DNA from 3 places in the Rhizobacter sp. P3_C12 genome. Region 2 is predicted to be linked to each of the others. Evidence: predicted binding sites of a transcription regulator. Region 2 holds the regulator's gene; each other region holds the start of a gene.
The links. The regulator LexA, encoded in region 2, represses DNA repair genes until DNA is damaged. The targets are predictions, from matches to a motif close to ACTGTATNNNNATACAGT.
Positions count from the first base shown of each region.

Region 1: a site for LexA is predicted at 1,961-1,978, ahead of AC1DXV_RS23915 (error-prone DNA polymerase). Genes of this name have one in related genera too.
Region 3: a site for LexA is predicted at 1,447-1,464, ahead of AC1DXV_RS23070 (LexA family protein). Genes of this name have one in related genera too.

Region 1 covers NZ_JBFUGW010000188.1:6,347-9,616, forward strand. The annotation lists gene AC1DXV_RS23915 (error-prone DNA polymerase) at 1-1,948, opposite strand, end outside; gene AC1DXV_RS23920 (NAD-dependent succinate-semialdehyde dehydrogenase) at 2,065-3,270, shown strand, end outside.
Region 2 covers NZ_JBFUGW010000087.1:1,318-4,587, reverse strand. The annotation lists gene AC1DXV_RS15360 (asparaginase) at 1-802, opposite strand, end outside; gene lexA (transcriptional repressor LexA) at 879-1,553, shown strand; gene AC1DXV_RS15350 (helix-hairpin-helix domain-containing protein) at 1,553-1,864, shown strand; gene AC1DXV_RS15345 (cysteine hydrolase family protein) at 1,876-2,418, shown strand; partial or broken gene AC1DXV_RS15340 (penicillin acylase family protein) at 2,443-3,270, opposite strand, start outside.
Region 3 covers NZ_JBFUGW010000175.1:9,270-12,539, reverse strand. The annotation lists gene AC1DXV_RS23075 (Y-family DNA polymerase) at 1-999, opposite strand, end outside; gene AC1DXV_RS23070 (LexA family protein) at 1,009-1,371, opposite strand; gene AC1DXV_RS23065 (hypothetical protein) at 1,492-1,779, shown strand; gene AC1DXV_RS23060 (hypothetical protein) at 1,925-2,821, shown strand; gene AC1DXV_RS23055 (SDR family NAD(P)-dependent oxidoreductase) at 2,841-3,270, opposite strand, start outside.

The sequences.
Region 1 (3,270 bases), on a different contig from region 2:
AGAGCGGCTTGGGGCAATCGATCTCCTCGATCGGCAGGTTGCGGTTCTTGAGATAGGGGTGGACCATGCCGCCCTGGATCGGGCCGGGCCGCACGATCGCGACCTCGACCACCAGGTCGTAGTACTTTCGCGGCCGCAGGCGCGGCAGCATGCTCATCTGTGCGCGGCTCTCGATCTGGAACACGCCGACGGTGTCGGCCTGGCAGATCATGTCGTAGGTGGGCGTGTCGCCTTCGGCGATGTCCTGCATGCGGAACTCACGGCCCCGCTTGTGGCCGATGAACTCCAGCGCGCGGCGCAGCGCGCTGAGCATGCCGAGCGCGAGGATGTCGACCTTGATGAGCCCGAGCGCGTCGAGGTCGTCCTTGTCCCACTGCACGACGCTGCGCTTGTCCATCGCGGCGTTCTCGACCGGCACCAGCTGCTCGATCTGGTCGCGCGCGATCACGAAGCCGCCCGGGTGCTGGCTCAGGTGGCGCGGAAAGCCCACCAGCATGCCGGTCAGCTCGGCCCATTGCCGCACCACCAGCGAATCGGGATCGAAGCCGTTCTCGCGCAGGCGCTCGCGGCTGATGCCGCGGCCGTCGAACCACTGCTGGCTCTTCGAGACGGCGTCGATGCGCTGCAGGTCGATGCCGAGCGCGCGGCCGACGTCGCGCACCGCGCTGCGCGGCCGGTAGCTGATGACGACCGCGGTCAGCGCCGCGCGGTGGCGCCCGTACTTGCCGTAGATGTACTGGATGACCTCTTCGCGGCGCTGGTGCTCGAAGTCGATGTCGATGTCGGGCGGCTCGTTGCGCTCGGCGCTGATGAAGCGGCCGAACAGCAGCGTCGCGCGTTCGGGATCGACCTCGGTCACCTCGAGGCAGTAGCACACCAGCGAGTTCGCCGCGCTGCCGCGCCCCTGGCACAGGATGTTCCGCGCGCGGGCCCAGCGCACGATGTCGGCCACCGTCAGGAAGTAGGCCTCGTAGCCGAGCTGCTCGATCAGCGCGAGCTCGTCCTCGATCAGCTTCGACCACTTGGGTTTCAGCCCGTCGGGAAAGCGCTTCGGCACGCCGGCATAGGTGAGCCGGCGCAGGTGGGCGATCGGCGTCATGCCCTCGGGCACGACCTCGCGCGGGTACTCGTACTTCAGCTCGGCGAGCGAGAAGGTGCACTGCGCGGCCAGCAGCAGCGTGTTGTCGAGCCACGCCGGCTCGTAGAGGCCGGCCAGCCGGCTGCGCGAGCGCAGGTACTGCTCGGCATTGGGTGCGAGCTGCAGCCCGCATTCGGTGAGCGGCAGGTTCAGCCGCGTGGCGGTCAGCGTGTCCTGCAGCGACTTGCGCGAGCGCAGGTGCATCAGCACGTCGCCGGACGCGACCACCGGCAGGCCGACCCGCCGCGCGACCTGCAGCACGGTGGCGAGCAGTTCCTCGTCGCCCGGGCGGTGCAGCCGCTCGAGGGCCAGCGCGGCCCGTTCGTGGAACCAGGTCTTGAGCCACATCGCATGCGCGAACACCGTCTCGAACGGCTGCGCGGCATCGGGCACCAGCAGTGCCAGGCATTCGGGCAGGCCGGCCAGCGTGGGCGCGTCGGGCACGCCGCCTTCGAGGTCGGACGGGTGCGCGAGGTAATGCCCCTTGTCGGCGCGGCGCCGCGCGACGGTGATCCAGTGCGACAGGTTGCCGTAGCCGCGGCGCGTCTGCGCGAGCAGCACGAGCCGCGCATGCGGCTCGCCGCCGGCCGGCAGCGTGAGCCGCATCTCGCTGCCGATGATCAGGTGCAGCTGGCGACGCCGTGCCTCGACGTGCGCGCGCACCACGCCGGACAGCGAGCATTCGTCGGTGATCGCGAGCGCCGCGTAGCCGAGGTCGGCGGCGCGGTTCACCAGTTCCTCGGGGTGCGAGGCCCCGGTGAGGAAGCTGAAATTGCTGCGGCAGTGCAGCTCGGCGTAAGGGGGAAGCATCGCGAACAGAATACTGTTTTTTCATACAGTATAGAAACAGCCTGAGCACGCAGCAAGGGCTTGGCCCAGGGTTGACAATGGCGCCCTTCCCCGCTTCGACGACAACGCGAAAGCCCATGAGCGACACCACCTACCCCGACACCCGCCTGCTGATCGACAACCAATGGGTCGACGCCACCGGCGGCAAGACGCTGGACGTGCTGAACCCCGCCACCGGTGCGCCGATCGGCAAGGTCGCGCATGCCTCGACGGCCGACCTCGACCGCGCGCTGGCCGCCGCGCAGCGCGGCTTCGAGACCTGGCGCGCGACGTCCGCGCACGAGCGCGGCAACCTGATGCGCCGCGCCGCCGCGCTGCTGCGCGAACGCGCCGACGGCATCGCCCGCCTGATGACGCAGGAGCAGGGCAAGCCGCTGGCCGAGGCGCGCGTCGAGGTGCTGGCCGGTGCCGACATCATCGACTGGTTCGCCGACGAAGGCCGCCGCGTGTACGGCCGCATCGTGCCGTCGCGCAACCTGGCCGCGCAGCAACTGGTGCTGAAGGAGCCGGTCGGCCCGGTCGCGGCCTTCACGCCGTGGAACTTCCCGATCAACCAGATCGTGCGCAAGCTCGGCGCGGCGCTCGCGAGCGGCTGCTCGTTCCTCGTCAAGGCGCCCGAGGAAACCCCGGCCTCGCCGGCCGCGCTGCTGGCCACCTTCGTCGATGCCGGCATCCCGGCCGGCGTGCTCGGCCTGGTGTTCGGCAACCCGGCCGAGATCTCGGCCTACCTGATCCCGCACCCGGTCATCCGCAAGGTCACCTTCACCGGCTCGACGCCGATCGGCAAGGAACTGGCCGCGCTGGCCGGCCGCCACATGAAGCGCGTGACGATGGAGCTGGGCGGCCACGCGCCGGTGATCGTCGCCGACGACGCCGATGTCGCGCTCGCGGTCAAGGCCGCCGGTGGCGCGAAGTTCCGCAATGCCGGGCAGGTCTGCATCTCGCCGACGCGCTTCCTGGTGCACAACAGCGTGAAGGCGGAGTTCTCGCAGGCGCTGGTGGCACACGCCCAGAAGCTGAAGCTGGGCGACGGCCTGGCCGAAGGCACCACGCTCGGCCCGCTGGCCAATGCGCGCCGCCTGGGCGCGATGGCCAAGGTGGTCGACGATGCACGCAAGCGCGGCGCCACGGTCGCGACCGGTGGCGAACGCGTCGGCAGCAGCGGCAACTTCTTCGCGCCGACGGTGCTGACCGACGTGCCGCTCGATGCCGACGTGTTCAACAACGAACCGTTCGGCCCGGTGGCCGCGGTGCGCGGCTTCGACACGCTGGACGAGGCGATC
Region 2 (3,270 bases):
CCTGTGCGCGCAGCAGCGCGGCTTCGAGCGCGTGGTGGACGGTGCCGTGGCCGGTGCCCGCGACCACGATGCCGCGCGTGCCGCGCTCGACCAGCGCATCGACCAGCACGCCATCGACGCCCGCATGGCTGAGCAGGATGTCGACGCGCGGCCACTCGGGGCCGTCGACCAGCCTGTCCACCAGCGCCGCAGACATCGCCTCACCCGCCGGCCACGGGCGGAACAGCCGCAACCGCCCTTCCTCGATGCGGCCGACCGGGCCGGCATCGCCTGAATCGAAGGCCTCGATGCGGTAGGTGTGCACCTTGCGCACGTCGGCCGCGCCATGCACCACGCCGCCGAGCACCGCGACCACGCCGCGCGCGCCCGGATGCTGCGCGACGGTCACTGCATCGAGCAGGTTCTGCGGACCGTCGGGTTGCAGCGAGGTGGCGGGGCGCATCGCCGCGGTCAGCACCACCGGCTTGGCCGGCGCGAGCACGCGCTGCAGCAGCCACGCGGTCTCCTCCAGCGTGTCGGTGCCGTGCGTGACGACCACGCCCGCCACCTCGGGCCGCGCCAGGTGGTGCGCCAGCCGCCCGACCAGCGCGCGCCACACGCCGGCGCTCATGTCCTTGCTGTCGACCTGCGCGACCTGCTCCGGCTCGAGCGGCACCGCGGCCAGCGCCGGCACCGCCTTCATGAGCTGCGCGACGCCGAGCTGCGCCGCGGTGTAGCCGATGTTGTCGCCGGGGGCCGCCGAGGTGCCGGCGATGGTGCCGCCGGTYCCGAGCACGACGACGATCTGATCAGTTCTTTGCATTTTTCACGAAGCTGGATAAAAATACAGTCACTGGATGGATGTTCAGTCCGAACCATCTCACCTTCAAGGCCCACCGATGACCGAGATCCCGAAGCTCACCGACCGCCAGCAGCAGATCCTCGACCTGGTGCAGAGCGCGATCGAGCGCACCGGTGCGCCGCCCACCCGCGCCGAGATCGCGAACGAACTGGGCTTCAAGTCGGCCAACGCCGCCGAAGAACACCTGCAGGCGCTGGCCCGCAAGGGCGTCATCGAGCTGGTGGGCGGCACCTCGCGGGGCATCCGTCTGCAGTCTGACACATTGCGTGCGCTGAACCAGAGCCGCGGCAAGCAGTTCAGCCTGCCGCTGCCGAGCCTGTCGCAGCTCACGCTGCCGCTGGTCGGGCGCGTCGCGGCCGGCAGCCCGATCCTCGCGCAGGAGCACATCGACCAGACCTACCTGATGGAAGCCAGCCTGTTCGCGCGCCGGCCCGATTTCCTGCTGAAGGTGCGCGGCATGAGCATGCGCGACGCCGGCATCATGGATGGCGACCTGCTCGCGGTGCAGAAGACCAAGGACGCGAAGAACGGCCAGATCGTCGTCGCGCGGCTCGGCGACGAGGTCACCGTGAAGCGCTTCAAGCGCACCCGCACCAGCATCGAGCTGCTGCCGGAGAACCCCGATTTCGAACCCATCGTCGTGCCGTTCGGCGATGTCGACTTCGAACTCGAGGGGCTGGCGGTCGGCCTGATCCGCAACAGCATGCTGTGATGGAGGCCGCCGTGGTGATCAAGGCCCCCAAGGCGGCGAGTGCCGCGGAGTGCAAGGCGCTCGAGCAACTGCCCAACATCGGCCCCGCACTGGCCGCCGACCTGCGGCTGATCGGCATCCAGGAGCCGAAGGACCTGCGCGGCAAGGATGCCTTCGTGCTGTACCAGCGCCTGTGCGCGATCACCGGGCAGCGCCACGACCCTTGCGTGCTCGACACCTTCATGGCCGCCACCGATTTCATGGGCGGTGCGCCTGCCGCGCCGTGGTGGGCCTACACCGCGCAGCGCAAGGCCTTGTTCGGGTCGGTATGAAAGGGCAGACGATGCAGGCATTGCTGGTGATCGACCTTCAAATCGGTGCCTTCGATGGTGCCAAGTGCGACCCGATCGACTCGGGCGAGCGGCTGCTGCGCCATGCCGCCCAGCTGATCGCCGCGGCGCGCAGCGCGGGCCTGCCGGTGCTGCACGTGCAGCATGGCGAGCCCACGGGCGTGCTGGTGCACGGCACGCCGCAGTGGGAGATCCACCCGGATGTCGCGCCGCTGCCGGGCGAGGCCCGCGTGGCCAAGCAGGCTTTCAGCGCGTTCGAGAACACCGGGCTCGACGCGCTGCTGCGCGGCACCGGCATCGATCAGCTGCTGGTGTGCGGGCTGCAGAGCGAGGTCTGCGTCACCCACACCTCGCAATCGGCGCTGGCCCTCGGCTATGACGTGGTCCTCGCCAGCGACTCGCACGGCACCTGGCCCGATGGCACCACGGGTGCCGACGAGATCATCGCCCGCCAGAACGAGGCGCTGGCCGCCCAGGGTGTGCGGCTGCTGAGCACGCGGGAGATCGTCAGCCAGCTGGCCCAGCTCGATCGCTGATCTCGACTCCTGATCGACCGTTCATCAGCGCGCCGCCGGCTGCGCTGGCGACAACACCAGCGTGTGCTCTGCCGCCCCGCCCCACACCGGCACGTCCTCCACCTTCGCCCATCGCTCCACGAAGCTCCGGTACAGCGGCGAGAACACGATGCCCGATTGCCCGCTCGACTGCATGAAGCGTGAGCGCGCCGGCTCGCCCAGGTCGTACAGTGCCCGCAGCGACGGCCCGTGCTCGGCCAGGTACAGCTCGCCGGTCGTCGCGTCCGGCCGCAGGCCGACGCGCGACACGTTGACGGTGTAGGTGTCGCCGCCCACCGGCGCCCGCAGCTCGAACCCCCTTGCCAGCGCCTTCACCTTGCTGAACGGCCGGTGCTCGGCCCGGGCCTGGTGCGCCCGGCCCCATTGCCAGCTCGCCACATCGCTGCCCTGCGACTGCTGCAGCTCGTCGAGCGCCCGCGTGAACGCCGCGTCCACCTGCTGCGCACAGGTCTCGGCCGCCGGGGTCGCCTTGTCGTCGCACCACCAGGCGTCCTGGCGCGCCAGCACGCCCTCCAGCGCCTCGCGGAAGCTGCGGCTGCCGAGCTGCCGCTCATACAGCGCGGCGCCGAGTTCGTCGCTGAACACCGCCTGCGTCAGCTGCCGCACCCAGGCCGACAGGATCAGCGGCGCCGCGCGCTCGGCCGCCATCGTGCCGTCGAACGAGGCCAGCTCGCGCTGCGCCGCCGCGGCCAGCGGGTGGGGCGATGCCGCGCGCTGCAGCACCGGCAGCAGCTTCAGTGCCGCCAGCGACAGCTGGTCGCGCTGGATCGCCCGCAGGCTGTCGATCGAATGCTTCGGCGTCGCGGCCAGCAG
Region 3 (3,270 bases), on a different contig from region 2:
CGCCGTTGCGACCAGCTCGCGGGTGTCGGTGGTCGGCCTCACCATCGGCACAGTCATGCTCGGGCTGTGCTGGCAATCCTGCTTTCGATATGGGCTCGTCGTGATGAAGACGTGAACCGCTCCAGCCGCACTGCCCTGCTGCCGCAGCTTCTCTGCCACGCGTGATGCGAAGTCGCTGACGACCTGCTCCAGCTCTGCCAGTTCGGTCACGGCGCTCCCGAACGATCGCGAGCACATGATCTGCTGGCGACCTGCCTGCGTGTCGTCAAGGTCAAGGCACGAGGTGCCCCGCAGCTCGAGAAGCGTCTTCTCCAGCACCACGCTGAACTGGCTGCGCAGTGCCGTGATGTCCGCGTTGACCAGATCGCGCACCGTGTGAATGCCGGCCTCTGTCAGCCGCGCTTCGATGCGTCGGCCGATGCCCCACACGCACCCCACCTCCGTTGCACCCATCACAGCATCCAGCTCAGCACGAGACATCAGGCCGAAGTTGCACACCTGCGAGAGTGCCGCCGGATACGAGCCCGACTTGCGGTCAGCCGTCTTCGCGACATGGTTGGCCAGTTTCGCAAGGGTCTTGGTCGGCCCGAAGCCCACGCTCGTCGGCAGCCCGGTCCACTGCAGCACGGTGCTGCGGATGTCGCGGCCGATCTCCACCAGGTCGCCTCGCACACCGTCGAAATCGAGGAAGCACTCGTCGATGCTGTAGATCTGCTGCCGCGGCGCGTACTGCCCGACGATCGACATCATGCGACTCGACATGTCGCCGTACAGCTCGAAGTTGGCGGACAGGGCGATCAACCCCGCCTCGCGCTCCAGATGCCGCACCTGGAACCAGGGTTGCGCCATCTGCACGCCCAGATCCTTGGCCTCGTTGCTGRGCGCGATGCAAGCGCCGTCATTGCTCGACAGCACGACGACCGGCCGGCCGTTGAGCGAGGGTTTGAACACCCGCTCGCAGCTCACGTACATGTTGTTGACGTCGACCAGCGCAAACATGGCGCCGCCTCAAACGGGCATCGCCTTGATGGCGTTGGTCACCACGCCCCAGACCTGCAGCTCCTGGGCGGCACGCGGCACGACATCGGCGCAGCGCGGGTCGGTCGCCACCAAGCGCAGCAACGATCCCTGCATCACCAGCCGCCGGCACATGAACTCGTCGTCCACGACGGCGATCACGATGTGGCCGCTGGCGGGCCGCACCGAGCGGTCAACGAGCACGATGTCGCCATCATCGATGCCAGCCTCTCGCATCGCACTGCCGCTCACGCGCATCAGGAAGGTGGCGAGTGGGTTCCTGATCAAGACGTCATTCAGATCCAGGCGCCCGACGCCCGAATCCTGAGACGGCGAGCCGAATCCGATGGCCACGCTGGCGCGCGGCACCACCGCTGGCCCGGGCGAATCCCGGCCGACGCGTGTGACACCATCGCGAGGCAGCCGACTACTGTTCATTCATACAGTATATTGCAGCAACCAGGAGAGCGTCCCATGGAGATAAGGTTTCCGATCGAGCAGCTGTTCAGCCGCATCACCTCCGAAGTGGAGCTGCAATCCTTCGTCGAGCGGTTTCGCCTGAAGCCATTGAGGGCCAGCGTCCCTTCGCGGAAGTACGTCGCCGAATGGACAGGCACGGTCGATGGCAAGGCCGTCTTCTCGCGGCATCGACGTCTCGCATCCGCAGCCTCTCCAGGGTCCGCTTGCTTGAACGCCCTCAGCCTGAGCATCAGCGCGCCGGACGGCACGCATCTGTGCAGCGCCGAGGTCCAGTTCGACTGAGCAAGGCCGGGGCGGAACATGCTGGGTCGTCGGCAAATCTTCCCGGGGTTGTCCGCAGGGGCACCGCTTGCCGGGCGCCCGGCGTGCTCCTACGCTGCGGCAGCGCTCGCAACAGGGGCGCGTCCAACAGAACAGGGAGCACACGATGAAGGCCTTGAGATTCTTCGCCGCGGTTGCCGCGGGCGTGATCCTGCACACGGRCGCATCGGCCGATGGCGGCTCGGCCAGCCTGACGCTGGATCCGATCACGACGCTGAGCGGCAGTGCCACGACGCGGACCACCGGCTCGGTTGGCTACTGGCTGACCGGCAACACGTTTGAAGGCTCCGCGGTGGTCGTCCATGACGAACTGGGCCCGCAAGAGAGCTGGGGCTACCAGCCGTACAACTCGGCGACCCTCGATCCGGCGGCGTCGGCTGGCGGCCCATTCGGGCAGTACGAGGTGAGCCTGACGCAAACGGACGCAGGCTATCCGATGCTGGCAGAGGCGCACATCGGCGCCAACACCTTGAGCGCCGCGTGGCAGCGGTCCTCGCTGCAGCAGGATTACGCCATGGCGTCCGTCTACTGGAATCGCTACTTCGTGCTGGACCCGTTTGCGTCGATCACGTTCTCCGCCAGCGCCAGCTATGGCAATCCGGCCGGTGCCACCGTGGCCGGGTTCGGCGAGCAAGAGGGCGATCGCATGCCGCTCGTTCACCAGGCATCCCTCGGCTTGTACGTTCCAGGCACCTACGGGGGCGGTGCGACCCTGGCGCTGCAGACCCTGAACGTCGACCCGACCGGCCCGTCCGATGTCTACCTCGGCCGGTGGGCTGACGATCGCGACTTCTCGTACAGCTACGACTCGTTCGGCCACCTGTCGCTGACAGTGCACAACCTCTCTGCCGACCCGCTGTTCGCCAACTTCCTCGCCCAGGTCAGCGCAGTGGCCAGCCCGGTCCCGGAACCGGCGGCCTGGATGACGATGCTGGCCGGGTTGATGGCGCTGGTTGCCGCCGCGCGGCGATCGCGAACGAGGTTCGGGACGTGCGCCGCGTGAGCAGGCCGGGCGCAGCGGTTCAGAGTTGCGCCAGGCCGCCGTCGACGGCGACCTCGCTGGCGGTCATGAAGCTGCTGTCCGACGACGCGAGAAAGGCAGCCACCGCCCCGATCTCCGCCGGATCGGCCATGCGCTGGAGCGGCGTCATCGCGGCGTAGACCTTCTGGCCTTCCTCGCCAAGCGCTTGCTTCGCGAGTTCGGTCGCCGTCGCCCCGGGCGACAGCACGTTCACCCGGATGCCGGTGCCCTTCAGGTCCTCCGCCCAGGTCCGCGCCAGGTTGCGCACTGCCGCCTTGCTCGCGCTGTAGGCGCTCATGCCCGGGGCGCCCGTGGTGCCGGCGCTCGATCCGGTCAGGATGATCGAGCCGCCCTCGCCCATCAGCGGCAACGCCTTCTGCACCGTGAAGATCGTGCCCTTCACATTGGTGTCGAAGGTTTCGTCGATGTGC